Regions from separate parts of the Streptomyces sp. Ag82_O1-12 genome, predicted to be linked through region 3. Evidence: riboswitches for the same ligand, from Rfam matches in the RefSeq annotation. Region 3 holds a riboswitch; each other region holds the start of a gene.
The links. Region 3 has a riboswitch for cyclic di-AMP ahead of QOL88_RS29630 (M23 family metallopeptidase). Riboswitches for the same ligand answer to the same signal wherever they lie in the genome.
Positions count from the first base shown of each region.

Region 1: it holds a riboswitch for cyclic di-AMP, as region 3 does, so the genes downstream of both, QOL88_RS15930 (LysM peptidoglycan-binding domain-containing protein) here and QOL88_RS29630 (M23 family metallopeptidase) in region 3, are expected to answer to the same signal.
Region 2: it holds a riboswitch for cyclic di-AMP, as region 3 does, so the genes downstream of both, QOL88_RS34005 (M23 family metallopeptidase) here and QOL88_RS29630 (M23 family metallopeptidase) in region 3, are expected to answer to the same signal.

Region 1 covers NZ_FXUW01000001.1:3,498,501-3,507,983, forward strand. Annotated here, with positions in the region: gene QOL88_RS15910 (Ppx/GppA phosphatase family protein) at 1-899, opposite strand, end outside; gene QOL88_RS15915 (DUF501 domain-containing protein) at 896-1,426, opposite strand; gene QOL88_RS15920 (FtsB family cell division protein) at 1,480-1,956, opposite strand; gene eno (phosphopyruvate hydratase) at 2,059-3,339, opposite strand; gene QOL88_RS15930 (LysM peptidoglycan-binding domain-containing protein) at 3,625-4,317, opposite strand; cyclic di-AMP (ydaO/yuaA leader) riboswitch at 4,321-4,487, opposite strand; gene QOL88_RS15935 (LysM peptidoglycan-binding domain-containing protein) at 4,716-5,705, opposite strand; gene QOL88_RS15940 (cytochrome P450 family protein) at 5,827-7,134, opposite strand; gene QOL88_RS15945 (nucleoside triphosphate pyrophosphohydrolase) at 7,390-8,409, opposite strand; gene QOL88_RS15950 (SurA N-terminal domain-containing protein) at 8,571-9,218, opposite strand; gene QOL88_RS15955 (serine/threonine-protein kinase) at 9,361-9,483, opposite strand, start outside.
Region 2 covers NZ_FXUW01000001.1:7,467,978-7,477,460, forward strand. Annotated here, with positions in the region: gene QOL88_RS34000 (alpha-galactosidase) at 1-1,828, shown strand, start outside; cyclic di-AMP (ydaO/yuaA leader) riboswitch at 2,137-2,298, shown strand; gene QOL88_RS34005 (M23 family metallopeptidase) at 2,303-3,217, shown strand; gene QOL88_RS34010 (DUF6250 domain-containing protein) at 3,387-4,103, shown strand; gene QOL88_RS34015 (SGNH/GDSL hydrolase family protein) at 4,249-5,034, shown strand; gene QOL88_RS34020 (TetR/AcrR family transcriptional regulator) at 5,240-5,851, opposite strand; gene QOL88_RS34025 (Glu/Leu/Phe/Val dehydrogenase dimerization domain-containing protein) at 5,948-7,126, opposite strand; gene QOL88_RS34030 (MBL fold metallo-hydrolase) at 7,255-8,490, shown strand; gene QOL88_RS34035 (hypothetical protein) at 8,521-8,670, shown strand; gene QOL88_RS34040 (phenolic acid decarboxylase) at 8,769-9,308, shown strand; gene QOL88_RS34045 (helix-turn-helix domain-containing protein) at 9,327-9,483, opposite strand, start outside.
Region 3 covers NZ_FXUW01000001.1:6,461,415-6,470,897, reverse strand. Annotated here, with positions in the region: gene QOL88_RS29645 (bifunctional acetate--CoA ligase family protein/GNAT family N-acetyltransferase) at 1-557, opposite strand, end outside; gene QOL88_RS29640 (HPr family phosphocarrier protein) at 737-1,018, shown strand; gene QOL88_RS29635 (GntR family transcriptional regulator) at 1,303-1,998, opposite strand; gene QOL88_RS29630 (M23 family metallopeptidase) at 2,187-2,975, opposite strand; cyclic di-AMP (ydaO/yuaA leader) riboswitch at 2,988-3,152, opposite strand; gene QOL88_RS29625 (M16 family metallopeptidase) at 3,343-4,731, opposite strand; gene QOL88_RS29620 (M16 family metallopeptidase) at 4,728-6,110, opposite strand; gene QOL88_RS29615 (DNA gyrase/topoisomerase IV subunit A) at 6,453-8,909, shown strand; gene QOL88_RS29610 (CobW family GTP-binding protein) at 8,906-9,483, opposite strand, start outside.

The DNA.
Region 1 (9,483 bases), 3.0 Mb from region 3:
TGCGCGCCGATCCGCTCCATGATCGACAGGAGCACGAGGGCACCCGCCCCGATCACGTCGACCCGGCCCGGGTGCATGGACGGGACGGCCGCGCGCTCGGCGTGGGTGGAGCGCAGCAGCCACTCGGTGATCTCCCGGACCTTCTCGTGGGAGACGCGGGAGTGGTGGATGGCCTCGGAGTCGTACTCGGGCAGCTCCTGCGCGATCGCCGACACGGTCGTCACGGAGCCGGCCAGGCCGACCAGCGTGCGCGCCTCGCGCAGCGGCACCGTCTGCTCGGCGAGGTCGAGCGCGGCCTCGATGTCGGCCCGCATCGCCGCGATCTGCTCCTCGGAGGGCGGGTCGCTCACCACCCCGTCCCGGACCAGGTGCCGCTCGGTCATGCGGACGCAGCCGACGTCCACCGAGCGGGCCGCCCGGACCCGGTCGTCGCCCACGACGAACTCGGTCGAGCCGCCGCCGATGTCCACGACCAGGTAGGGCTTCGGAAGGTGGTCGCCCCCGGCGAGTTCCTTGGTGGCGCCGGTGAAGGAGAACGCGGCCTCCTGGTCCCCGGAGATCACCTCGGGCTCGACGCCCAGGATGTCCAGCACGCCGCGCACGAACTCGTCCCGGTTCTCGGCGTCCCGGGTGGCGGACGTCGCCACGAACCGCAGCCGCTCCGCCCCGTGCTCCTTGATGATCGCGGCGTACTCGCGGCACGCCGCGAAGGTCCGCTGGAGCGCCTCGGGGGCGAGCCGGCCGGTGCGGTCGACACCCTGCCCGAGCCGCACGATCGTCATCCGGCGGTCCAGGTCGACCAGCTCACCGGTGGCGCCCGCGCCGGAGGCGCCAGTGGCGTCAGCGACCAGGAGCCGGATGGAGTTCGTACCGCAGTCCACGGCGGCGACACGGGTCACTGGGCGTCCTCCTCGGCGGTCGTCACACAGGCGCCCTTGCGCCACCACTCGGGCAGCATGGCCAGAGCCTCGTCGCCCAGCGGGTTCACGCCCGGCCCCGCGGCCAGCGAGTGGGCCACCAGGACGTGCAGGCACTTCACCCGGTCCGGCATGCCGCCCGCGCTCGGGAAGTTCCTGAGCTCCTCGATCTCGTCACGCCGCCGGATGTAGTCCTCGTGCGCGGCCCGGTAGGCCGCCGCGAGCTCCGGGTCCGAGGCCAGCCGCTCGGTCATCTCCTTCATCACGCCGTTGGCCTCCAGCGTGCCGATGGCCGAGTTCGCCTTCGGGCACGTCAGGTAGTAGAGCGTGGGGAACGGCGTGCCGTCCGGCAGCCGCGGGGCCGTCTCGACGACGTCGGGCTGTCCGCACGGGCAGCGGTGCGCGATCGCGCGCAGACCGCGCGGGGGCCGACCGAGCTGCTGCTTGAAGGCCTCGACGTCGGCGTCGGTGGGCTCGGTGCGCGGGGTGGTCGGCGGGGGCGTTTCCATGACTGTCTTCAGGCTGTCTTTCTCTGGGTTCAGGTCACTGAGCGGGACTCGGGTCACCGGCCGGCGGCGTCGGCCTTGTCGACCCCGTCCCACACGTTCGAGTACCAGGGGCGGTCGGCCGCCCCGAGGTCGGTGCGCGACTGCTTCGCCGCGTGCGGGTCGACGACGATGAAGCCCGTCTCCCCCGGCATGACGTAGTGCAACCGCTGCCGGATCTGCTGCTCGGCGTACGCGTCGTCCTGCCAGCGCGCCTTCAGGTCGCGCAGCCGTTCGACGCGCTCGCGGGCCTGCTGCTGTTCACGCTGGAGGTCGTCGATCTCGGCGCGCTGCGAGACGTACTCCCGCATCGGGTAGGCCAGGGCCACGATCAGCGAGCACAGCACGAGGGCGAGCAGCGCGGCCCGGCCGGTCAGCCGCGAGCGGCGGGCCTGGCGCTTGGTCTGGGAACGGTAGACCCGGGCCGCGGTCTGCTCACCGAGCAGCCGGATCCTGGTCGCGGTGGAGAACCGGTCCCGGTCCTTCACGGCCATCTGTCCGCCTCCCGCTCCACCGTCATACGCGCGTACGTCCCCGGACACGGTACGGGACCGAGTACGGGGACGTACGTACGACGCTGCCTCTTGTGGCCGGGGTCAGCCCTTGAAGCGCGGGAAGGCGCTGCGGCCGGCGTAGACCGCGGCGTCGTCGAGGATCTCCTCGATGCGCAGCAGCTGGTTGTACTTGGCGACGCGCTCGGAGCGGGCCGGGGCGCCGGTCTTGATCTGGCCGCAGTTGGTGGCGACGGCCAGATCGGCGATGGTGACGTCCTCGGTCTCGCCGGAGCGGTGCGACATCATGCACTTGAAGCCGTTGCGCTGGGCCAGCTCGACGGCGTCCAGGGTCTCGGTGAGCGAGCCGATCTGGTTGACCTTGACCAGGAGCGCGTTGGCCGCGCCCTCCTCGATGCCGCGGGCGAGGCGCTCGGGGTTGGTGACGAACAGGTCGTCGCCGACGAGCTGGACCTTGTCACCGAGCTTGGCGGTGATGGTCTTCCAGCCCTCCCAGTCGTCCTCGAACAGCGGGTCCTCGATGGAGACGAGCGGGTACGCGTCGACGAGCTCCGCGTAGTACTCGGTCATCTCGGCCGCCGAGCGCTGCTTGCCCTCGAAGGTGTAGACGCCGTCCTTGTAGAACTCGGAGGCGGCCACGTCGAGCGCCAGGGCGATCTGCTCGCCGGGGGTGTAGCCGGCCTCGTTGATCGCCTCGAGGATGAGGTCGAGGGCCTCGCGGTTGGAGCCGAGGTTCGGGGCGAAGCCACCCTCGTCGCCGAGACCTGTGGCCAGGCCCTTGCTCTTCAGGACCTTCTTCAGCGTGTGGTAGACCTCGGCACCCCAGCGCAGGGCCTCGGAGAAGGACTCCGCGCCGATCGGGGCGATCATGAACTCCTGGATGTCCACGTTGGAGTCGGCGTGCGAGCCGCCGTTCAGGATGTTCATCATCGGCACCGGCAGCAGGTGCGCGTTGGGGCCGCCCAGGTAGCGGAACAGCGGCAGGTCGCTGGCCTCGGAGGCGGCGTGGGCGACGGCGAGCGAGACGCCGAGGATGGCGTTGGCGCCGAGGGAGCCCTTGTTGTCGGTGGCGTCCAGGTCGAACATCGCCTGGTCGATCAGGCGCTGCTCGGTGGCGTCATAGCCGACCAGCTCCGGGCCGATCTGCTCGATGACCGCGAGGACGGCTTTCTCCACACCCTTGCCGAGGTAGCGGTTCGAGTCGCCGTCGCGGAGCTCGATGGCCTCGAAGGCGCCCGTGGAGGCGCCGGACGGGACGGCGGCACGACCGGTGCTGCCGTCGTCGAGGCCGACCTCGACCTCGACCGTGGGGTTGCCTCGGGAGTCCAGGATTTCCCGGGCTACGACGACGTCGATGGACGGCACGAGCATCTCCTTCTTATGTGACGCGGTGACGCGGGTCGCGTGGACCCGGCGAGGTGCGGGCCCGGTGGCTCGCGACATGAGCCTAACCGGCTCGGGACGATCGGCCACCGGGTCGCCCACCCCATGGACAGAACCGAGAGTAAATTGTTTCCGAACGGAACAAAGCCGGTTGCCGAAAAACCCCGCCCCGGTGCGTACGGGGGATGACGCACCGGGACGGGGAGCCTGTGGACCCTGGGCGGGTCCGGGCGGGCCGGAACCCTGGCGGGTCCGGTGAGCCGCTGCTTACTTCAGGTGCAGCTGCTGGCCCGTGTAGATGAGGTCGGCATCGTCGATGATGTCCTTGTTCAGCTGGTAGAGCTTCTCCCAGCCGCCCTTGACCTTCTTGTCCTCGGCGATCGAGCTGAGGGTGTCACCCTTGACGACCTTGTACTCGCCGTCGCCCTTCTTGACCTTCTTGCCGGTCGGGGTGGTGACGGTCTTCTTGGCCTCCGGGCGCTCGTCGGAGCGGGAGGCCGGCTGCTGGGTCTCACGGGACTCGGTGCTCTGCTGCTGGCTCTGCGAGGAGCTGCCCGAGTCGTTCGTGGAGCCGCCGCCGGTGTAACCGGCGCTCGACAGGCCCTTGCCGCAGACCGGCCAGGCGCCCTTGCCCTGACCCGCGAGAACCTTCTCGCCGATCTCGATCTGCTGCTCCTTGGTGGCCTGGTCGGCGGTGGCGGCGTACTTGGTGCCGCCGTAGCCGGCCCAGGTGGAGGCGGAGAACTGCAGACCGCCGTAGTAGCCGTTGCCGGTGTTGATGGACCAGTTGCCGCCGGCCTCGCACTGGGCGACGGCGTCCCACTCGGAGGAGGTGGCGGCGGAGGCGTTGCCGGCCGCCATCAGCGGGGCGGCGACGGCGGCACCGGTGACACCGGCGATGGCGATGGCCCGAGAGGCCTTGGACGGACGGCGGTGCGTGCCCTTGCCGGAAAACAGCATGGTGGATCCCCTCACCGACGCCTGCGAGGTGAGCTGTCGGGTTCGGGCCGGTTGAGTTGCCCGGCCGCGCCCCTCCCGGGACACGGCTTCACCCCAAGCCCTTCCGGCACAACTGTCCGGTCGGGCACCTACCTTGGGTCCCCCGCTCCTGCCTACGGCGCTTGACGCGACGACTGTTCCCGTACGGCCGCTGGCAGGATTCGGCGTTGCGGCAGCCGGGGCTCGCGGTGACGAGCGGTCACGACCGTAGACACGCGATCCACGGAATCTCAAAGACGATCAAGGCTTCTGAGATCTATCTCTCACGGGCCCCAAACAGGACATTCGCCGCGAAATATGACGCGAACTCGCGCGGTTTCGGGGCGACTTCCGCCCCCGTTTCCGCACTGCCCGAACGGCTACTTCTCGTCCCCTTCGCCCTCCACCGTGAGCTTCTGACCGGGCTGGATGAGGTTCGGGTCGGTACCGACGGCCTTCTCGTTGCCCACGTAGAGCGCGTGCCATCCGCCGCTGACGTCAAGGGAGTCGGCGATGGACCAGAGGCTGTCGCCGACTCCCACGATGTAATCGCCCTGGACGGCGTCACCGGAGCCCTCTTCGGAGCCCTCGTCACCGCCCGAGGCGTGACGGCCCGTGGACTCGTCCGCACGGCCGCTGTCGGACGGGAGGGATTCGTCGGCACTGGGGCCGCGATGGCGGCCGGAGCCGGTGTCGGTCAGCGCCGAGGATTCGTCACCCTGCCGCGCGTTGCCGGCCTCGCCGCTCTCCGGAGTGGCCGACGGAGAACCACCGGACCCCTGGTCCCGCGACGCGGAGTCAGCGGATTCAGACGACTTGTCCGACTTAGTCTTTTCATCCTCCGTGTCCGACGACGTGTCCGACGGCGTGTCGGACGACGACGGGGACGAGGAAGGGCTCGCGGAGGGCGACGACCCGAGCGAGTCGAGCAGGCCGGGCGAGTCCGTCGGGCCGGACGAGTCGGATGAACCGGACGCGCCGGAGTCCGAGTCCTTGCCCTGCTCGAGCCCGGAGAGCAGTCCGCAGGTGCGCCACGCGCCGACCCCCTGGTCGGCGAGGATTCTCTCGGCCACGGCTATCTGCTGGGAGCGGCTGGCCAGGTCGGCGCTCGCGGCGTAGTCGAGGCCGCCGTGGTTCTCCCAGTCCTCCTGGGACAACTGCAGGCCACCGTAGTAGCCGTTGCCGCTGTTCTGGCTCCACGCGCCGCCGGTTTCGCAGTCCGCGACCCGGTCCCAGGTCGTGCCGTCGGCCGCACTGGCGCCGGAGGCCCCGAGGAGCGGGATCGCGATGGCGGAGCCGGTCACTCCGGCCGCCACGAGGAGAGCCGGAGCCTGGCGGGGGCGACGGTGCCGACCGTTCCCGGAGAGCATACGGAGACCTTTCGCGAGACAGCAGTGACCGACGCGGCGTGATTCCCCGCCGCGTTGATGGGTGAACGTATCGGCAGTCGATCACTTGTCACAAGTTCATGCCGCGCAGATCACGTGAAGATCACAGGTCTGATGTTTCGTCACGTCCAGCCGGTGCTACCGGTGCGAACTCCACCGGCAGCGTGCGCAGCCCCCGCATGATGAGGCCGCCGCGCCACCGCAGCTCGGCCGGATCCGCGGCGAGCCGGAGGTCCGGGAGGCGGGTGAGCAGGGTGGCGAGCGCGGTGTGGCCCTCCAGACGGGCGAGCGGGGCGCCGAGACAGTAGTGGATGCCGTGGCCGTAGCCGAGGTGCTGGTTGTCGCGGCGGGAGAGGTCCAGCACGTCCGGATCGGCGAACCGCTCCGGATCCCGGTCCGCGGCGGCCAGGACCACGAGGACGGGGTCGCCGGCCTCGATGCGCTGCCCGCCGAGGGTGAGGGACTGCGTGGCGAAACGCCAGGTGGCGAGTTCGACCGGGCCGTCGTAGCGGAGGAGTTCCTCGACGCCGGTCTCCAGGAGGCCGGTCTCCCCGGCGGCGAGGGACGCCTGGAGCCGTGTGCGCTGCCCGGGGTGGGTGAGCAGGGCGTAGGTGCCGTTGCCGATCAGGTTCACGGTCGTCTCGAAACCGGCGAACAGCAGGATGAAGGCCATGGCCGCCGCCTCGTTCTCGGTGAGGTGCTCACCGTGGTCGGACGCGCGGATGAGACCGGAGATGAGGTCCTCGCCGGGGGCGGCCTCGGCGGGCAACGCCTCCCGCTTGCGGTGGATGAGGTCGGCGAGGTAGCCGCGCATCTTCTTCACGGACCGCGCGACGCCGCCCCTGGGACCGCCCTGGTGACGGATCATCATGCCCGCCCAGTCGCGGAAGTCGTCCTGGTCCTCGCGCGGGACACCGAGCAGGTCGCAGATGGCGTAGATGGGGAGCGGGAACGCGAACTCGTGGATCAGGTCGGCTGACCCCTTCTCCGCGAACCCGTCGATGAGGGTGTCGGCGAGCTCCTGCACCCGCGGCGCGAACTCGGCGACCCGGCGGGGCGTGAACGCCTTGGACACGAGCCGCCGCAGCCGGGTGTGGTCCGGCGGGTCGATGTTGAGCAGATGCGTCATCAGCTCGGCCTTGCGCTCCCCGGGGATCCCGGTCTTGCCCTTGGCGTGCGCCGGTTCGTCGTGATGCGCGGGGTTCTTGGAGAGCCGGTGGTCGGCGAGCGTCTGCTTGGCGTCGGCGTACCGCGTGACCAGCCAGGCCTCCACACCGCTGGGGAGCCGCGTCTTGTGGACGGGGCTGTGCTCGCGGAGCCAGGCGTAGGCGGGGTAGGGGTCGCTCGCGAACTCCCAGGTGAAGAGGTCGGGAGTGGTCGCGGGTGTGCTGGGCTGGGGCTGGTCGGTCACGGCTCGACGGTATCCGGCTTCCGGGAGCGCTCTTGCCTCGGTCGCGGCTGGGCTGGGCTTTCCTGGGGCTGGCCGTCCGTCTTCCTGACTCCCGGCGCCCAGCGTTCGGCTCATGGCTCCTGGCTTCCGGCTCATGGCTTCTGGCTTCCGGCTTCCGGCTTCCGGCTCATGGCTCCTGGCTCCTGGCTCCTGGCTTCCGGCTCCCGGCTTCCGGCTTCCGGCTTCCGGGAGCCCAGGTCTCCGTCCCCGGGCCGCTCAGCCCTCGGCGTCTCTGATCGCGTCCCGGTACGCGCGGGCCGCCGCTCTCAAAGCCGCCTCCGGGTCGACGCCCTCCGACTCGGCGCGGACGGCCAGGGCCAGGAGGTCGTAGCCGATGCCCTCGACGGGTGGGAGGGGTATGTCCAGGTTCGCCGTGCGGACACGGGAGGCCAGTTTGGCGGCGAGGGCCAGGCCGGGCTGGCCGAGGGGGATGCCCTCGGTGATCGAGGTGCGCTGCTTCTCGACCGCCTTGGTGCGCAGCCAGTGCTCCTTGACCTCCTCGGGGGTGGTGGCCGTCGCGTCGCCGAAGACATGCGGATGGCGGTGAATCAGCTTGGCGACGATGCCGCCGGCCACGTCGTCGATGGAGAAGGGCTCCTCCCCGTCCTCCGGGCGGCCCTCCTCGGCGATGCGGGCGTGGAAGACGACCTGGAGGAGGACGTCACCGAGCTCCTCGCGCAGTTCGTCACGGTCGCCCTCCTCGATCGCCTCGACGAGTTCGTACGCCTCCTCGATGCCGTACTTGGCCAGACCCTCGTGGGTCTGCTGGGAAGACCACGGGCATTCGGCGCGGATGCGGTCCATGACCTGGACCAGATCGAGGAGCCGGGCGCCCGGCAGGTCGTAGGAGGCGGGCAGCAGCTCCAGCTCGGGCATGGCGATACGGCCGGTGCCGGCGAGGCGGGCCAGGCCGTCCGTGAGGACCGGTTCGCCCTCGCCGGTCGCGACCACGACCAGCGTGTGTCCGCCGGCGCAGGCGTCGACCAGCTCCTGGGCGGTCGGGGACGCCTCGGCGACGGGGATCCCCGCCTCGCGCAGGTACGGCAGCTGCGGGTGCGTGCCGTCCGCGCACAGCACCCGGTCGGCCGCGTGCAGTGCCTGCCAGGCGGGCCAGGAGAGCAGGCCGGGGGCGACGCGGTGGCTGGTGGTGAGCAGGACGATGCGGCCGGGGGCGGCTGCCGCGTCGGGGGCGGTCCGCTCGGGGCCCGGGGTGGCTTCGGGGCTGTTGGCGTTCACGGTTCGAAGCTATCCCACGCCGCCGACAGCGCCCGAAGTTGTCCACAGGGTCCGGAGGTCAGGTTGTCCACAGGGCCCCGGCGGCCAGGTTGTCCACAGGGCCCGGAGGTCAGGTTGGGTCCGGTGGTCGGGTTGTCCACAGGGCCCGGCGGTCGGGCGTCCTACATGCCCTGCTGCGTCTGTGCCGCCGTGACGTCCCGTACCCAGGGCGTCTTGGCGTCGGCGCGGCTGCTCTTCTGGACGTCCCAGGTGCCGTAGCGCGGGTTGAGGTCGACGTTCAGGTCCTTGGAAGCGTCGGAGAGTGCCTTCCAGAACTCGGGACGGTCGGTGTTCGTGCCGAGCTTTTCGGCGAGCTTCTGGGCCTCCAGCTGGAGGCGGAGGTTCTCGTCGAGGCGCTGCGGCGGGATGCCGTACTGCTGGAGCCAGGTCGTCTCCAGCGCTTTCGCGCCGCCGGCCTGCTGTTCCAGGCCGGACCGCATCGCCTGGATCTCCTTGCGGGAGACCCTCACTCCGGCGTTCTCGGCGGCGCGGTGCAGCACCCGGTCGAGGACCATGGTGTGCAGGGTGTCGCGGGTGAGGGTGCCGGTCCTGGCGATGGCCTGCTGGTACTGCGCCTCGTCCCGTACGGCCGCCCGCTGGGCCGCGCGAACCTCGCCGACCCTCTCGTCCAGCTGCGAGACGGTGATCCGCTGGCCGCCCACCACGGCTGCCGCGCCAGGATGCGCGTCGTTCCCGCAGGCGGTGAGAAGGGGCGCCGCGGCGGCGATCGCGGCGGTGAGGACGAGCGCGGTGCGACGGCGGCGGTGCAAGGAAACCTCCCGAGGAGATTGTGCGACGGTGCACAAGGTCTTGCGATGATCGATGGTAGGCAGTGGCCAAGCTCTGGCCAACCCATTCGACCAACGATTCACCGGGACTTCCGGCACCGCCGCGTCTAACTCCGGGCGGCCGTCAGCCGCGGACCTGCCCCAGCCAGTGCAGCGTCCTGCGGATCTCCACACCGAGCGGGTGCCCGGGGCCGTGGGTGCGCTCCACGTCGTGCAGCAGCCGGGCGAGGGTGTCGTGGGCGGCACC
Region 2 (9,483 bases), 1.0 Mb from region 3:
GCGCGCGGCCGGGCGGCGCGGCACCGAGTGGGTCCATGAGGGGTACGACACCGAGGACGGCGAGCTGCGGCTCCGGTTCCGTGACGGGGACCTCGCCATCACGCTGCACTACCGCATGCGCTCCTCGACGGACGTCGTCGAGCGGTGGGTGACCCTGGCCAACCGCGGGCCGGCCCTCGAACTGCTGCGCGCCGACTCCGCCACCTGGACCCTTCCCGACCGCGACGCCTGGCGGCTGTCCCAGCTGCACGGCCGCTGGGGCGCCGAGTCCCGGCTGACGCGCTCCGGTCTCACCCACGGCGAGAAGGTCATCGGCAGTCGCCGCGGCCACACCTCGCACCAGCACCTGCCGTGGGTCGCCCTCGACACCCACGCCACCGAGGAGCACGGCGAGGTCTACAGCTGCGCCCTCGGCTGGTCCGGGTCGTGGCGCATCGCCGTGGCCCAGCTGCCGGACGCGCGCGTGCAGATCACCGGCGGCGCCGGCCACGACGACTCGGGCCTGCTGACGCTGGGCACGGGGGAGTCGTACACGACCCCCGTCTTCGCCGGGCTCTGGAGCGACGGCGGCTTCGGCGGGGCCAGCCGCGCCTGGCACGCCTACCAGCGGGCGCATGTCGTCCCGGACGCCGAGCGGGACCGGCCGGTGCTGTTCAACTCCTGGGAGGCCACCGAGTTCGACATCTCCGAGGAGCAGCAGCGGGCGCTCGCCGAGCGGGCCGCGGCCATGGGAGTCGAGCTGTTCGTCGTCGACGACGGCTGGTTCGGGGCGCGCACCAGCGACCGGGCCGGGCTCGGCGACTGGACCCCCAACCCCGACCGCTTCCCGGGCGGACTGAAGCCGCTCGCCGACCATGTGCACGGCCTGGGCATGCGGTTCGGGATCTGGGTCGAGCCCGAGATGGTCAATCCGGACAGCGACCTGTACCGCGCGCACCCCGACTGGGTCCAGTACCAACCAGGACGAAAGCGGACGGAATTCCGCAATCAGCTCGTGCTCAACCTCGCCCGCGAGGACGTCCGGGAGTACCTCTGGGAGCAGCTCCACGGGCTTCTCTCCAGCGCTCCCGTCGACTACGTCAAGTGGGACTTCAACCGCTGTTTCACCGACGCCGGCTGGCCGGACGACCCGTACCCGCAGCGGCTGTGGGTCGACCATGTGCACGGCCTGTACGCCCTGCTGGACCGGCTTCGGGCCGCCCACCCGGGCGTGGCCTTCGAGTCCTGCTCGGGCGGCGGCGGCCGGATCGACCTCGGTGTGCTGAGCCGCACGGACCAGGTGTGGACCTCGGACAACACCGACCCGCTCGACCGGCTCGCCATCCAGCACGGCTTCAGTCAGATCCACCCGGCCCGGGTCATGGCCGCCTGGGTCACCGACAGCCCGAACGCCATGCTCAACCAGCGGGCCAGCTCCCTGCGGTTCCGGTTCGTCAGCGCCATGGCCGGGGTGCTCGGCGTCGGCGGCGACCTCACGCGGTGGACGGAGGAGGAGCTCGCCGAGGCGCGGGAGTGGGTGGCGCTCTACAAGGAGATCCGGCCCGTGGTGCAGCGCGGCGACCTGTACCGGCTGCGTCCCCCGGAGGGCGGCGCCAGTGCCGTGCAGTACGTCCTCGGCGACGAGATCGTCGTCCTCGCCTGGCTCCAGGCGCAGCGCTACGGCGAGCCCGTGCCGGCGCTCCTGCTGCGCGGTCTCGACCCGGCATCCTCGTACGAATGCCTCGAAACGGGCGAAGTTCACCGAGGGGCCGTACTGCTGCATCACGGACTTCGCGTCGGCCTGCGCGGGGATCTGGACGCCGCGGTCGTCCGGCTTAAGCGGAAGTAGTCGTTCTGTCCGAATAGGGAGCTTAGGCCGCTAAGGGATAACGTGCCCCGATCGTCAAGGAGATGAGGCCGGGGTGCGTGACCATCGTCATATTCGTGACGATGTGTTGTCGCCATGTTCACGTAATTCTGGCGTTATTCAGGCCCATTGACGAATGGCGGAGATCGGTAATCCACGCTCGGTGACGGCACTTGTGCCGACGCGTCAGGAAAAACACCGTCACGGGCAACCGCAAGCTTGTCCTATTGCGTCGTGGTCGCTTACGTTCCACACCAATCCGGACGGACGCCTAATCCTGCCGCCGCCCGGAGCCCCACACACTGACCCGACGTACGGCAGGAGCGGGGGACCCACAGGTAAGACGCCTGTTCCGGTTCCCGGAACGGCTTGGGGTTAAGTCGCGCCACGGCGCGGCCGGGCATCTCCAGCTCGCACCCGACAGCTCACCTCGCAGGCGACGGAGAGGAATTCGCCATGCCCGCGAAGGGTAAGCACCGCCGCCCCAAGACCCAGCGTTTCACCCGCTCCATCGCCGTCGCCGGAACCGGCGGAGCCGCCCTCGCCCTGCCGCTCATGGGGGCCGCCGGCGCCCACGCCGCCACCCCGCAGTCGGCTCCCGAAAAGGCCGTCCAGTCCGCTCCGGCCGCCGAGAAGAAGGCCGCCGAAAAGGCCAACGGCGCCCGCTCGTACACCGTGAAGGCCGGCGACTACCTCGCGAAGATCGCCGACGACCAGAACGTCGACGGCGGCTGGAAGAAGCTCTACTCGGACAACCGCGACGCCGTCGGTTCCGACCCGTCGCTGATCCACCCGGGCCTGAAGCTGTCGATCGGCAAGAAGGCCGCGGGCGCGCCGAAGGCCTCGGCCCCGGCCGCTCCGAAGGCCTCGGCCCAGAAGTCGTCCGCCGAGGAGTCGGCCCCGAAGGCGGAGACCGCCGCCAAGCCGGCCGCCGCCCAGCCCGCGGCCGAGAGCAACTCCAGTGGCTTCACCCTCCCGGTGGACGGTGCCACCGTCGGCACCCCGTACCACATGTCCGGCAGCATGTGGTCCAGCGGCTACCACACCGGTGTCGACTTCGTCGTCCCGACCGGCACCTCCCTCAAGGCCGTCGGTCCGGGCGAGGTCGTCTCCGCCGGCTGGGGCGGCGCGTACGGCAACCAGGTCGTCATCAAGCTGAACGACGGCCACTACGCCCAGTACGCCCACCTGTCCCAGCTCTCCGTCTCGGCCGGCCAGACCGTGACGGCCGGGCAGCAGGTCGGCCTGTCGGGCGCGACCGGCAACGTGACCGGACCGCACCTGCACTTCGAGATCCGCACCACGCCGGACTACGGCTCCGACGTCGACCCGGTCGCCTTCCTGCGCTCGCACGGCGTCTCCGTCGGCTGACCGACCGCACGACCACCTGCCTGACACGCCTCCGAAGGCCGGACCCCGATCCCCGGGTCCGGCCTTCGGTGTGTCCGCGCCCGGCGCCTCAAGGGATCGACAGGGGGCGGCAGTTGAGACACAGTGATCACATCGTGAATGCAAGCGCTTTCTGAAGGAGCTGTGTCCCGTGCCGACCACCCGCAGAACGTTCGCAGCCCTGGCGACAGGAGCCGCTCTGGCGGCCATCGCCCCGACGGGGAGCGCGAGTGCCGCCCCCGGGCGCCGACGGCTCATCGCTCATGACGACTTCTGCCACGGCCTCACCCAATGGGTGCCCGAACTCCAGGACGGCGGCACGGTCACCGCCTCGCGCGGCGTCCTGGAGATCGACGTGCCGAGCGGTGCGACCGTCTGGTTCAGGCAGCGGCTCGAAGGGCCGTACCTGATCGAGTACACCGCGACCCCCGTCTCCGAGGGCGGGGTCAACGACCGGGTCTCGGACCTCAACAACTTCTGGAACGCGACCGACGTCCGCTCTCCGCACGACCTCTTCGCCACTCCGCGCGGCGGGGCCCTCGACGAGTACGACCACCTCACGACGTACTACGCGGGCTACGGCGCCAACTACAACACCACGACCCGACTGCGCCGCTACGTCGGCGAACCCGGTGTCCGCCCCCTGGTCCTCGACTACACCGAGCCGCTGCTGGTCCCGGGCGAGCCGAACCGGGTCCGGATCGTCTCCGACGGCTCCACGGTCCACTGGTGGAACAACGGCCGGCTCGTCTTCGACTACACCGACCCGCAGCCGTACACGAGTGGGCACTTCGCCTTCCGGACCGTCTGGAGCCATTTCCGGATCAGCGGGTTCCGAGTCTGGCGGCTCACCCGGAAACACCTCTGACGAGCGGTGTATTCCGAAGTTGGCGAACACTTTAGGAGTGGCTTATCTCACCGCCCGTCAACCCCTTCCTACGGTCGCGTAAGTCACATTCGAAGGTGAATCATGAGCTGCTGTGGCAGACGATTCGAAGAGTGACAGCAGAGCAGTGATCGGGTCGTACGTGGCGTTGGGGGACAGCTTCTCCGAGGGCGTCGGCGACCCCGGACCCGACGGGGCGTTCGTCGGCTGGGCGGACCGGTTCGCCGTCCTGCTCGCCGACCGCAGGCCCGAGGGCGACTTCCAGTACACCAATCTCGCCGTACGCGGAAAGCTCCTCGACCAGATCGTGGCGGACCAGGTTCCGCGGGCCGTCGACATGGCCCCGGACCTCGTCTCGTTCTGCGCCGGGGGCAACGACATCATCCGGCCCGGCACCGACCCGGACGAGGTGGCCGAGCGCTTCGAACGGGCGCTGGCCCAGCTCACCGCGGTGTCCGGCACGGTCATGGTGACGACCGGTTTCGACACCCGTGGCGTCCCCGTGCTCAGGCACCTGCGCGGCAAGATCGCCACGTACAACGGACACGTCCGGGCCATCGCCGACCGGTACGGCTGCCCGGTCCTGGACCTGTGGTCCCTGCGCAGCGTGCAGGATCGCAGGGCCTGGGACGCCGACCGGCTGCACCTGTCGCCCGAGGGGCACACGCGCGTGGCGCTGCGCGCGGGCCAGGTGCTCGGCCTCGACGTGCCGGCCGACCCCGAGCAGGCGTGGCCGCCGCTGCCGCCGCGCGGCGCTCTCGACATGCGGCGGGACAACGTCGCCTGGGCCCGGGAGTTCCTGGTGCCGTGGATCGGGCGCCGGCTGCGCGGGGAGTCGTCGGGCGACCATGTGACGGCCAAGGGGGCGCTGTCGCCGGACGACATCAGGATGCGGATCGCGCCGGTGGCGTGAGAGCCGCTCCTGCGCGTGCGGGCCGTGCCGGGGTCCCACCCGGCACGGCCCGCACGCGCAGGAGCCCGGGTTTCCGGGGCGGGCCGGGCGGCCCGGGTGGGCCGGGAATGCCGGGGATGCCGACCGGGCCGGGGATGCCGGGAGCCGCAGGGCCGCTGTCGCCGTATCTGCAGCTGTTCCTGTCCCTGTCCCTGTCGCGACACCGTCAGGACGTCGGCCGCTCCCGCGTCAGGCCCAACTCGCGGGCCAGCGCCTCCTCCACCCACTCCTGCGCCCGCGTTCGCGGCACCGCGCCGGCGTAGGACGTCAGCTGCACGGCGAGACCGTCGAGGAGGGCGGTGAGCCGGAAGGCCGTGCCGGCCGGGTCCGGGCAGCGGAACTCGCCTGCCGCCACGCCCTCCGCGATGACCTCGGCGAGCGCCGCCTTCCACTGCCGGTCGAGGTCCTGGGCGACCTCCCGCAGCACGGGGTCGCGCAGCGCCACCGCCCAGCCCTCGATCCACAGCCGCCAGCCCTTGGCGGGGCCCGCGGGGGCGTACCACCGCACGGCCGACCGCAGCCGGCGCAGCGCAGGTGAACGGCGGCCGAGCAGCTTGCGCAGATGCGCCAGGTCGCCCTCCGCCGCGTGCCGGAACGCGGCGGCGACCAACTGCTCCTTCGTCGAGAAGTGATACAGGACCAGCGCGTTGCTCACGCCGAGCGCCGAGGCCACGTCGGCGATCCTGACCGCCGCCACACCCCGCGCCTCGATCTGCTCGATGGCGGCCCGCAGCAGATCCCCGCGCCGCTGAGCCACACTCAACCGGACTCTCGTCACGCCGTCACCCTACCCACGCGCGTGCGGCCCCTCGACGGGGCGTTTCGGCCTGTCCGGCAGGAACGCGACAGCTGCCGTCGAGGAGGGCGGGCGCCTTCACCGGAACCAGCCGAACCGCTCCGCGATCACCGGCAGCCGGTCCGCCGCGATGGCGTGGGCGGCGGCGCGCGGTGTCGTCCCGTCGGTCTGCGCGCGGTCCAGCATCCGCTCGACCAGCGTCCGCATCGAGCGGCGGGTGTACGCGAACGCCTCCTCGGCGTCGGCGCCGATGTCCCCGAACAGCGTCCACCACCACCAGGCGTTCGTCCCCGAGTTGACCACGACGTCCGGCAGCACGGTCACCCCGCGCGCGGCCAGCAGCGGCTCCGCCTCCGGGTGTACGGGCATGTTGGCGGCCTCCACGACCCAGCGGGCGGTGATCAGCTCCTGGTTCACGGTGTCGATCGCGTACGACACGGCCGCCGGCACCAGCACGTCCGCGTCGGCCGACAGCCAGGCGTCGCCCGGCAGTTCGCGGTCGCCGGGGCGCAGGGCGGAGCGGTCCACCGTGCCGTGGGCGTCCCGCGCGGCGAGCAGTGCCTCGACGTCGAGACCCGCCCGGTTGGCGATAGTGCCCTGGAGGTCGGCGACGGCCACGACCGTGAGCCCCGCGCGCGTGAGGAAGCGCGCCGTGGCCCCGCCCATGGTGCCGAGCCCCTGGAGGGCGACCCGCGTCCCGGTGTACGGCACACCGGCCCGGTCCAGGGCGGCCAGGGCCGCCTCCGCCACACCACACCCGCCGACCAGCTCGTCCAGACCGATGCCGTCGACCTCGACCGCGAACGCGTCCCGCAACCGCCGCCGGGCCTCGGCCTCGTCGTCCAGCAGCGGATAGACGGCCTGGACCGAGGAGACCAGCCCCGCCTCGGCCGCCGCCCGGTCGACCAGGTCCTGGGTGAGCCCCAGGTCCTCGCCCGTCGTCCAGCAGCTCTCTATGTACGGCCGCATCGCGCGCAGGTAGCGCACCAGCAGCGGGTACGCCTCCGGATCCCGGGGGTCGCAGTCGATGCCGCCCTTGGCGCCGCCGAGCGGGACGTAGCGGTTCGCGGGGTCGTAGTGCAGGGCCTCCTTCACGGTCATGCCGCGCGCGAGACCCGCGACCTCGTCCAGGGTGCAGCCCGCGCGCATCCGCAGACCGCCGCTGGAGACTCCGCGCACCAGCCGGTCGACGACCAGGAAGCCCTGCCGACCCGTGAGGTGATCGGTCCAGGTCAGGGACAGCAGGGGGGTGGCCATACGGGCTCCTTCGCCGCCGGGATACTGAATCACCGGTCAGTATCTCCTGCGGTGGGACCCCTGTGCTCCGGTGTTGTCGGAGGGGCCGACCATAATGGAAAGCCTGACCGACTCCACCTGGAGGTACCGTGGCCGGTTTCCGTACCCTGAGCTCCGGGCTCCGCGCGCTCCGGCCCGGGGCGTTCGGCGCGGATCCGAGCGGTGAGCGCATGGCGCGCATCCGCAGATCGCCCCATTTCAAGGACGGGGTCTTCCAGAACCCCGGCGGTCCCGCGCGGACCCGGCCCTCGGGCTCGACCCTGGACTTCGCGAAGGTCTTCTTCGACAAGGACACCCGGCCCCGCCGCACCCCGAAGGGCACCGTCCCGGTGCACTCCACCACCCTCGCCGACATCGCCCGGCCCCCCGCCACCGGTCTGCGGCTGACCTGGATGGGGCACTCCAGCGTCCTCGCCGAGATCGACGGCCGGCGCGTCCTGTTCGACCCCGTGTGGGGCGAGCGCTGCTCCCCCTTCGCCTTCGCCGGACCCAAGCGGCTGCACCCCGCGCCCCTGCCGCTCGCCGCGCTCGGCCCGGTCGACGTCGTGGTGATCTCGCACGATCACTACGACCATCTGGACATGCCCACCATCAAGGCCCTCGCGGGCACGGCCACCCTGTTCGCCGTGCCCCTGGGTGTCGGCGCGCACCTGGAGCACTGGGGCGTCTCCGCCGACCGGCTGCGCGAGCTGGACTGGCACGAGACCACCAAGATCGGCGGCCTCACCCTGACCGCCACCCCGGCCCGGCACTTCTGCGGCCGCGGGCTGCGCAACACCCAGCACACCCTGTGGGCCTCCTGGGTCGTCGCCGGGGACGAGCACCGGATCTACCACAGCGGTGACACCGGTTACTTCGACGGCTTCGAGGAGATCGGCGCAGAACACGGACCGTTCGACGCCACGATGATCCAGATCGGCGCCTACTCCGACTTCTGGCCCAAGAACCACACGGACCGTACGCCGCTGCCGGGCGCGTGGCCGGACATTCACATGTCACCCGCGCAGGGCGTGCAGGCCCATCTTGATCTGCAGGGAGGCGGTCCGGGCGGGGCGCTCCTGCCGATCCACTGGGGGACGTTCAACCTGGCTTTCCACGCGTGGGCGGAGCCGGGGGAGTGGACGAAGGACGCGGCCGAGGAGGCCGGCCAGGCGGTGGCGTTCCCGCGGCCGGGCGAGCCGTTCGAGCCGGCGGGGAAGCTGCCGGTTCAGGCGTGGTGGCGTGAGGCCTCCCAGGCCATCGCTCACCCGTGGCGTCGGACCCGGCCGGCGCAGGCCGCCGCCGAGGCCCCCAAGCACGATCTCGACCTTGCCGGTGATCGATGACAGCGAGGTGAGGATGACCTCGGTCGGATCGTGCGCCTCACACGGCGGCGCCGACTGCACGGCGCCGGGCTCGGCGTCGGCCTGGTCGTCCTCACCGCCGCCGGCACCGGATGGGCCGTCTACGCCAAGCTCGACGGGACCATCACCTCGGACGACGCCGCTGCCGCGGACATCGCATGAACACCCGGCTCCTGCCCGTCCGAATCATCGATGTCCGTCGCGCCGCAGACTGGAGTCGCCGCAGCAGGGCACCACGCACCGTCACAGGAGGTCGGATCATGACAGCCAACGGAGCCCACGAGACCACCGTCGAGGAGCCGGTTCCCCCGCAGGACCTGTCCGGAATCGTCGGCCATCGCTTCCTCTACACCTATGCCAACGGCTGGCAGTACGAGATGTACGTGAAGAACGACCGCACCATCGACTACCGGATCCACTCCGGGATGGTCGGCGGCCGTTGGGTCAAGGACCAGCCGGTCGACCTGGTCCAGCTGGACGACGACAGCTTCAAGGTCTCCTGGGACGAGCCCACCGGCACCTGTGTCGTCGTCAACGTGATGCCGGGCAAGCGTCGGCTGCACGGCGTCATCTTCTTCCCCCGGTGGGTGGCGGACCACGGCGAGCGCACCGTTCTCTACCAGAACGACCATCTCGAGAAGATGCAGGCGCTCCGCGACGCCGGCCCCACGTACCCGGTCCACGTGGTGCCCGAGTTCGCCAGGATCACGCTCTTCGAGTACGTGGGCGCCGACGACGAGCGCGTGATCTCGGTCGCCCCTGGCGACCTCCCGGCAGGCTGGTCCGATCGCTCCGACTGAGCCGGCCACCTCGCCTCGTCAGTCGGGGGCGTTGCGGTACCGGGCGCGGAAGGCGGCCGGGGTCTCCCCGGTGCGGGTGCGGAAGAAGCGGGTGAACGCGGTGGCCTCCGGGAAGCCGAGGCGCTCTCCCACGGCGGAGGTGACGAGGTCGGTGTGCACGAGCAGGCGCCGGGCC
Region 3 (9,483 bases):
GGTTCGAGGTCGAACTCCAGACGGACGACGCCGTCCTCGAAGCTGCGCTTCTGGGTGTAGCCGGCGTCCGTGAACACCTTGATCATCTTGGTGTTGGCGGGCAGCACCTCGGCGGCGAAGCGGCGGATGCCGCGCTCCCGGGCGACGGCGCCGATGTGTTCGAGCAGGGCGGAGGCGACCCCGCGGCCCTGGTGGGCGTCCTGCACGAGGAAGGCGACCTCGGCCTCGTCGGCCGGCGCCGACGCGGGCGTTCCGTCCGCGCCGATCCGGTCGTAGCGTACGGTGGCGATGAACTCGCCGCCGACTGTGGCCGCGAGTCCCACCCTGTCCACAAAGTCGTGGTGCGTGAAGCGGTGGACGTCCTTGGCGGACAGGCGAGGGTACGGCGCGAAGAAGCGGTAGTACTTCGACTCGTCGGAGACCTGCTCATAGAAGCTGACCAGGCGATCGGCGTCATCAACGGTGATGGGCCGGATGCGCGCGGTACCCCCGTCGCGCAGCACCACGTCGGCTTCCCAGTGGGCGGGATACTCGTGCCGGTCCGGCGAGGTCTGCATGGGCCCCAGAGTACGGCTAGCGTCCGACAGCGGGCGCGAGGCAGTCTGTGGAGGGCGTCAGTCGGGTCGAGGCCGCGATCCGACGGCACCCCCGGAGTGGAACGCGAGGACCGCTCCCGGTGGCTTCACGATATGGGAAACTGGTCTAGACAACCCTGAAAACCGAAGGGCAGCAACACATGGCTGAGCGCCGCGTCAACGTCGGCTGGGCCGAGGGTCTCCACGCCCGCCCCGCCTCCATCTTCGTCCGAGCCGCCACGGCCGCAGGCGTCCCGGTGACGATCGCCAAGGCTGACGGCAACCCCGTCAACGCGGCCTCCATGCTGGCCGTCCTGGGCCTCGGCGCCCAGGGAGGCGAGGAGATCGTCCTCGCCTCCGACGCCGAGGGCGCGGACGCCGCCCTGGACCGGCTCGCCAAGCTGGTCTCCGAGGGTCTCGAGGAACTGCCCGAGACCGTCTGATCCACCGAGCGCCCGATCCGGCGCACAGCGAGGGGCTCGTCCGAATTCACCGGGCGGGCCCTTCGCCATTCCCGGGTGACGCGGGTGGGGCCTTCGCCATTCCCCGGTCGACGCGCGTGGGACGTTCACCATTCCCAGTCGACACGGACGGGCCCTCGCACCATTCCCCGTTCGGCGCGGGCGGCACTTCGCCATTCCCGGGTGACGGGGCTCGGAATTCCGAGAATCAGGGCAGCGGAAATGACCCCCCGAGAATTCACTGCTCTTTGTATACGGCCGCCGTGTTAAAGCCGCGGGCTCGCCGTGTTTACGGGATGTTGCGAGTTCCTCACACGGTGGGCGCGTTCCTGGGCGGAGCCGAACCGCAGCCGGTGCGCGCCCTTCGCGCGCTCGGTGTGCAGCGCCGTGACCGCCCGCGCGCGCTCGCCGTCCCCGCGCGCCACCGCGTCCACGATCGCGCCGTGCTCGGTCCAGGACTCCACCGGGCTGGCCGGCGCCTCCACGGCGTACATCCAGGCGATCTTGTAGCGGAGCTGGGTGAGCATCGAGGTCAGCGCGGGGCTGCCGGAGGCCTGGGCGAGCGTCTCGTGGAACCAGCCGCCGAGAGAGCGCAGGTCGTCGCTGTTCCCGCGGCGGGCCCGCTCCTGGCCCAACCGGACCAGGCCGCGCAGGACCTTCAGATGCGCCTCGGTGCGGCGCTGGGCGGCGCGGGCCGCACCGAGCGGCTCCAGCAGCATGCGCATCTCCAGCAGGTCGCCGGCCTCCTGCTCGGTGGGTTCCGCCACGCACGCGCCCGCGTGCCGGCGGGTCACCACGAAACCCTCGGCCTCGAGCGTGCGCAGCGCCTCCCGGACTGGCACCCGCGAGACGCCGTAGCGGCGTGCGAGGAGTTCCTCGGTGAGCCGGCTGCCGCGTGCGTGGACACCCGCGACGATGTCGTCCCGGATGGCCGTGCACACCGAGTGCGCGGGAATACGCATGACCGACCTCCGCTTAATCCCCGTGAAACGCCGACGAGCGGCGTGCGTTCCGTGACTCTATTGCAATGAGCCGGAATTTCCGACGGCAGGCGACCATCCATGGATATTTTTTGGACAGCGGGCGGCCGTAAGCGCCGAAAGCCCCGGCTCGGGAAGCCGGGGCTTTCGGGAGGAGCGGAGAGGTGCGGTCAGACACTCACGCCGTGCGAGCGGAGGTAGGCGACCGGGTCGATGTCCGAGCCGTACTCGGGGCTGGTGCGGGCCTCGAAGTGCAGGTGCGGGCCGGTGACGTTGCCGGTCGCGCCGGACAGGGCGATCTGCTGGCCCGGGGTGACCTGCTGGCCCACCGAGACGCCGATGGAGGACAGGTGGCCGTACTGGGTGTACGTCCCGTCGTGCATCTTGATCACGACCTGGTTGCCGTAGGAGCCGCCCCAGCCGGTCTCGACGACGGTGCCCGCGCCGACCGCGTGGACGGAGGTGCCGCTGGCGGCGTGGAAGTCGACACCGGTGTGGCTGCCGGAGGACCACAGGCCACTGCTGGCCTTGTAGCTGGTGGAGACGTACGAGCCGGAGATCGGGGCGACGAAGGTGTTCAGGCGCTTGCGCTCGGCCTCGCGGGCGGCGCGCTCCTTGGCCTCGCGGGCCTTCTCGGCCGCCTCCTTGGCCTTCTCCGCGAGCTCGGCGGCCCGCTTGCGGGCGGCCTCCTCGGCCTTCTGCTTGGCGGCGGCCTCGTCGGCGGCGTGCTGCTGCGCGAGGGCCTGGGCGTCGATCTGCTGGGCCGCGGTGTCGTTCATGGTGACGACCGGCGTGAGGCCGGTCTGCTCGGCGCTGGGCTCGGCGGCGAAGGCGGCGGGGGCCGCCACGGTGCCGATCACGCCGGTGGTGGCGAGGGCCGCGACGCCCGCCGCGCGGGCGGTGGAGCGCTGCATCCTGCTGGGACGACGGTGCTTCCCGGTGGCGCGAGTGAACGCCATGTGGTGGCTGGTCCTTTCCTTCCCTCTCGCCTACCGGGTTAGCTGACGGGTTCGGAGCAGGAAGGTCTCCTACGGACTCCCTCGCGACTCGCGCGGGCGCCCGATTCACCCCAGGGACTGCGATGGGTCCCCGGCTCCCCTGGCTCGCGCCGTACGGGGACTCGGCGATGACTGTCCGGTGCCGCGGGTGCGGCGCACTGCCTGACGAACAGCCCGGATGACGCTAAGCGGCGCCACTTTCAATTCCCAAACGAATCCCGGCTTTTGTAGCGCATCCCACAGGGCAGACAGGCAACTCCCATACCAATTCGGGCATAAAGGGGCCCTGGTGCCTTTGAAGACAACCAGGGCCCCTGCGCGCGTGCGGCTACTCGGCGGCGACGACGGTGACTTCGCCGATGCCGAGGGCCTCGACCGGTGCCTTGATCTGCGCCGCGTCACCGACGAGGACGGTCACCAGACGGTCCACCGGGAAGGCGCTCACGGCCGCCGCGGTGGCCTCCACGGTGCCGGTCGCGGCGAGCTGCCGGTACAGCGTGGCCTGGTAGTCGTCGGGCAGGTGCTGCTCGACCTGGTCGGCCAGCGTGCTCGCGACGGCCGCCGCCGTCTCGTACTTCAACGGCGCCACACCCACCAGGTTCTGCACGGCGACGTCCCGCTCGGCGTCGGTCAGCCCCTCTGCGGCGAGGGTGCGCAGCACCGTCCAGAGGTCCTGGAGGGCGGGACCGGTGTTGGGCGTGTCGACGGAACCGCTGATGGCGAGCATCGCGGCACCCGTGCCGTCCGGGGCGGACCTGAGGACCTGGCCGAACGCCCGTACGCCGTAGGTGTAGCCCTTCTCCTCGCGCAGGACACGGTCCAGGCGCGAGGTGAGGGTGCCGCCGAGGCAGTACGTGCCGAGCACCTGCGCGGGCCATACGCGGTCGTGCCGGTCCGGCCCGATCCGGCCGATCAGCAGCTGCGTCTGGACAGCGCCCGGGCGGTCCACGATGACGACCCGGCCGGTGTCGTCGGCGGTGACCGGAGGCACCGGACGCGGCTCGGCCGAGGAGCCCGTCCAGGCGCCCAGCGTGTCCCCGAGCAGGGCGTCCAGGTCGATGCCCGTGAGGTCACCGACGACCACGACGGTGGCCGTGGCGGGGCGGACGTGCTTCTCGTAGAAGGCGCGTACGGCCGCGGAGTCGATGGCGGCGACGGTCTCCTCGCTGCCCTGCCGGGGCCGCGACATGCGCGCGTCCGCCGGGAACAGCTCCTTGGAGAGCTCCTTGGCGCCGCGGCGGGAGGGGTTGGCCAGCTCGTGCGGGATCTCGTCGAGGCGGTTGTTGACCAGCCGCTCGACCTCGCTGTCGGCGAAGGCGGGCGCCCTCAGCGCGTCGGCGATCAGGCCCAGGCCCTTGGTGAGCCGGGAGGCGGGCACCTCCAGGCTGAGCCGGACGCCGGGATGGTCGGCGTGCGCGTCGAGGGTGGCACCGGCGCGCTCCAGTTCCGCGGCGAAATCCTCCGCGGAGTGCTTGTCCGTGCCCTCGGAGAAGGCCCGGGCCATGATCGTGGCCACACCGTCGAGTCCGGCCGGCTCGGCCTCCAAGGGTGCGTCCAGCAGCACCTCCACGGCGACGACCTGCTGGCCGGGACGATGGCAGCGCAGCACCGTCAGGCCGTTGTCGAGCGTGCCGCGCTCGGGGGCCGGGAAGGCCCACGGCCGGGCGTCGCCCGCCTGCGGCCGGGGGTGGAAGTCCATCGTGGCGAGCTCGGTCACTTGGCCGCCTCCTCGTTCTCGTCGGTGGCCGCGGCTGCGGTGTCGTCGGCGGTGCCGGCGCCCTCGGCGGTCTCGTCGGCGACGGGCTCGTAGACGAGCACCGCGCGGTTGTCGGGTCGCAGGCGGGCCTTGGCGACCTCCTGGACCTCCTCCGCCGTGATCTCCAGCACGCGCTGGACGGCGGTCAGGGCGAGCTGCGGATCTCCGAAGAGCACGGCGTACCGGCACAGTTCGTCGGCGCGGCCCGCGACCGTACCGAGCCGGTCCAGCCACTCGCGCTCCAACTGGGCCTGGGCGCGCTCCATCTCCTCGGGCGTGGGGCCCTCCTCGGCGAACCGGGCGAGCTCCTCGTCGATGGCGGTCTCGATGACCGGAACCTCCACGTCACCGGACGTCTTCACGTCCAGCCACCCCAGGGAGGGCGCACCGGCGAGCCGCAGCAGGCCGAAACCGGCCGCCACGGCCGTACGGTCGCGGCGCACGAGCCGGTTGTAGAGGCGGGAGGACTCACCGCCGCCGAGGACGGTGAGGGCCAGGTCGGCCGCGTCGCACGCGCGCGTGCCGTCGTGCGGCAGCCGGTAGGCGGCCATCAGGGCGCGGGCCGGGACGTCCTCCTCGACGACCTCGCGCAGCTGCTCGCCGATGGTCTCCGGCAGCGACCCGTCGCGCGGGGCGGGCTTGCCGTCGTGACCGGGGATGGAACCGAAGTACTTCTCGACCCAGGCGAGCGTCTGCTCCGGATCGATGTCGCCGACCACGGAGAGCACGGCGTTGTTCGGCGCGTAGTAGGTGCGGAAGAACGCGCGCGCGTCCTCCAGGGTCGCCGCGTCCAGGTCGGCCATCGAGCCGATCGGGGTGTGGTGGTAGGGGTGGCCCTCCGGGTAGGCGAGGGCGGTCAGCTTCTCGAAGGCGGTGCCGTAGGGGACGTTGTCGTAACGCTGGCGGCGCTCGTTCTTGACGACGTCCCGCTGGTTCTCCATCGACTCGTCGTCGAGCGCGGCCAGCAGCGAGCCCATGCGGTCGGCCTCCAGCCAGAGCGCGAGCTCCAGCTGGTGGGTGGGCATGGTCTCGAAGTAGTTGGTCCGCTCGAAGCTGGTCGTGCCGTTCAGCGAGCCACCCGCGCCCTGGACGAGCTCGAAGTGGCCGTTGCCCTTGACCTGCGCGGATCCCTGGAACATCAGGTGCTCGAAAAGGTGAGCCAGGCCGGTACGCCCCTTGACTTCGTGGCGTGAGCCGACGTCGTACCAGAGGCACACCGCCGCGACCGGGGTCAGGTGGTCCTCGGAGAGCACCACGCGCAGGCCGTTGGCCAGGCGGTGCTCGGTCGCTGTCAGGCCCCCGGAGCCTGCCTGGGCTGTGGCCGTGTGACCCATGGGCATGTACGTCCCTTCGATCGCTGAGCGGTTGTTCAGACCGCGGATTCCTGCCGGTCCTGCCACTGTATGCAAGCGCGCGAAGCCCTGGTGAAGTTCCCGGCGGCGACCTCGGCCCGACAGCACGAGAGACGCCCGGGGCAGGGTCCTGGTCCCGGTTGTCAGTGCGGCGGTCCACAATGGTCCGCGTCAGTTCTCGTTCACGCTTCAGCATGAGCGAGCCGAAGGGCGCGCCGGTGATGAGAGGGCGAGCGCGCGGAGGCCCGAAGGGTTGAGCACGATCGGCCTCTCATCACCGGCATCAGTGCCCGTAGGCGAGCGACCAGGAAACAGAAGGAGCCGGCAGCGATGGCCCGCCGCAGCACGAAGACCCCGCCGCCCGACGACTCGTACGAGGAGCGGATCCTCGACATCGACGTCGTCGACGAGATGCAGGGCTCCTTCCTCGAGTACGCGTACTCGGTCATCTATTCCCGCGCCCTGCCGGACGCACGAGACGGCCTCAAGCCGGTGCACCGCCGCATCGTCTACCAGATGAGCGAGATGGGCCTGCGCCCCGAGCGCGGGTACGTCAAGTGCGCCCGGGTCGTCGGCGAGGTGATGGGCAAGCTGCACCCGCACGGCGACGCGTCGATCTACGACGCCCTCGTGCGCATGGCCCAGCCCTTCTCGATGCGGGTCCCCCTGGTCGACGGCCACGGCAACTTCGGCTCGCTGGGCAACGACGACCCGCCGGCCGCCATGCGGTACACCGAGTGCCGGATGGCCGAGGCGACGAGCCTGATGACGGAGTCGATCGACGAGGACACCGTCGACTTCAACCCCAACTACGACGGCCAGGAGCAGGAACCGGTGGCTCTGCCCGCCGCCTTCCCGAACCTCCTGGTCAACGGCGCCTCGGGCATCGCGGTCGGCATGGCCACGAACATGGCCCCGCACAACCTGCGCGAGGTCATCGCCGCCGCCCGCCACCTGATCAGGTTCCCGAACGCGGATCTCGACGCGCTGATGAAGCACGTCCCGGGCCCCGACCTGCCGACGGGCGGCCGCATCGTGGGCCTGTCCGGCATCCGGGACGCCTACGAGTCCGGCCGCGGCACGTTCAAGATCCGGGCGACGGTGTCGGTGGAACCCGTGACGGCCCGCCGCAAGGGCCTCGTCGTCACGGAGCTGCCCTTCACGGTCGGCCCCGAGAAGGTCATCGCCAAGATCAAGGATTTGGTCGGCTCGAAGAAGATCCAGGGCATCGCCGACGTCAAGGACCTCACCGACCGCGCGCACGGCCTGCGCCTGGTCATCGAGATCAAGAACGGCTTCGTGCCGGAGGCGGTCCTCGAGCAGCTCTACAAGCTGACGCCGATGGAGGAGTCCTTCGGCATCAACAACGTGGCGCTGGTGGACGGCCAGCCGCTCACGCTGGGCCTGAAGGAGCTCCTGGAGGTCTACCTCGACCACCGCTTCAACGTCGTACGGCGGCGCTCGGAGTTCCGCCGCGGCAAGAAGCGCGACCGGCTGCACCTGGTCGAGGGGCTGCTGACGGCCCTGCTGGACATCGATGAGGTCATCCGCCTGATCCGTTCCAGCGAGAACTCCGCCCAGGCCAAGCAGCGCCTGATGGAGCAGTTCTCGCTGAGCGAGGTGCAGACGCAGTACATCCTCGACACGCCGTTGCGCCGTCTGACCAAGTACGACCGCATCGAGCTGGAGTCGGAGAAGGACCGGCTCACCGCGGAGATCGAGGAGCTGACCCGGATCCTCGACTCGGACTCCGAGCTGCGCAAGCTGGTCTCCTCCGAACTGGCCAATGTCGCCAAGAAGTTCGGCACCGACCGGCGTACGGTCCTGCTGGAGTCGGGTGGCGCACCGGTCGCGGCCGTGCCGCTCCAGGTCGCCGACGACCCGTGCCGGGTGCTGCTGTCCTCCACCGGGCTGCTGGCCCGTACGGCGAACGGCGAGCCCTTCACGGAGGAGCCCGGCGCCAAGCGCGTGAAGCACGACGTGATCGTCTCCGCGGTGCCGGCCACCGCCCGCGGTGAGGTGGGCGCTGTCACCTCGACGGGCCGGCTGCTGCGGCTGAACGTGGTCGACCTGCCCCAGCTCCCGGAGTCGCTGCCGACGCCGAACCTCGCGGGGGGTGCGCCGCTGGCGGAGTTCGTCACCCTGGAGGACGACGAGACGGTGGTCTGCCTGACCACGCTCGACGAGTCGTCGCCGGGGCTGGCGATCGGCACGGCGCAGGGCGTCGTCAAGCGTGTGGTGCCGGACTATCCGGCCAACAAGGACGAGCTCGAGGTGATCACCCTCAAGGAGGGCGACCGGATCGTCGGCGCGGTCGAGCTGCGCACCGGCGAGGAGGACCTCGTCTTCGTCACCGACGACGCGCAGCTGCTGCGCTTCCAGGCGTCCCAGGTCCGCCCGCAGGGGCGTCCGGCCGGCGGTGTGGCCGGCATCAAGCTCACCGAGGGCGCGAAGGTCATCTCCTTCACGGCGGTGGACCCGGCCGTGGACGCCGTCGTCTTCACCGTCGCGGGCTCGCGGGGCACCCTGGACGACTCCGTTCAGACGACGGCCAAGCTGACCCCCTTCGACCAGTACCCGCGCAAGGGCCGCGCCACCGGCGGTGTCCGCTGCCAGCGGTTCCTCAAGGGCGAGGACTGCCTGTCCCTGGCCTGGGCGGGCCCCGTCCCCGCACTCGCCGCGCAGAAGAACGGCACTCCGGCCGACCTCCCGGACATCGACCCGCGCCGCGACGGCTCGGGGGTGTCCCTCGCGAAGACGGTGGCGGTGGTGGCCGGACCGGTCTAGGCCGGGTCCGCGCCCTGCTCCTCGGGGTCGCGAACGTACCGCAGGACGCCCCACATGCCGTGCTCGTCGGCATCTGGGGCGTCGCTCCTGGACGCCTCCAGTTCCTTCTCGAGCGCGGCGGCGTCGATCCCCGAGCCGATGAGGACCAGCTGGGTGAGGCGTTCACCGCCGGCCGGCCAGGGCTCCGGGTAGAAGCGCAGGAACCGCCCGACGGCGTGGACGGCGTAGCGGTTGCGGACGTCGTACGGCCCGAAGTCGACGTAGCCCTTGATCCTGTACAGCCCTTCGGGGCGGCTGTCGAGGAACGTCATCAGCCGGCGTGGGTCGAGGGGCACCTGGGAAGCGAACGACAGGCTGTCGTAGACGGCGTGCAGGTGACCGGCGTGATCGCCCTCTTCGTGCAGGTCGGCTTCGTGCAGGTCGTCGAAGGACAGCTGCCCGATGCGTTCCTCGCTCGGCCGGCAGTCGAAGAGGAACTCGGGATCGATCCGGCCGTAAGTGGCCGGCACGACGGCGGCATCATCGACGAGGGTCCGGACCAGCCCGAGCACGCGCTCACCGTCCGCTGCCCGGT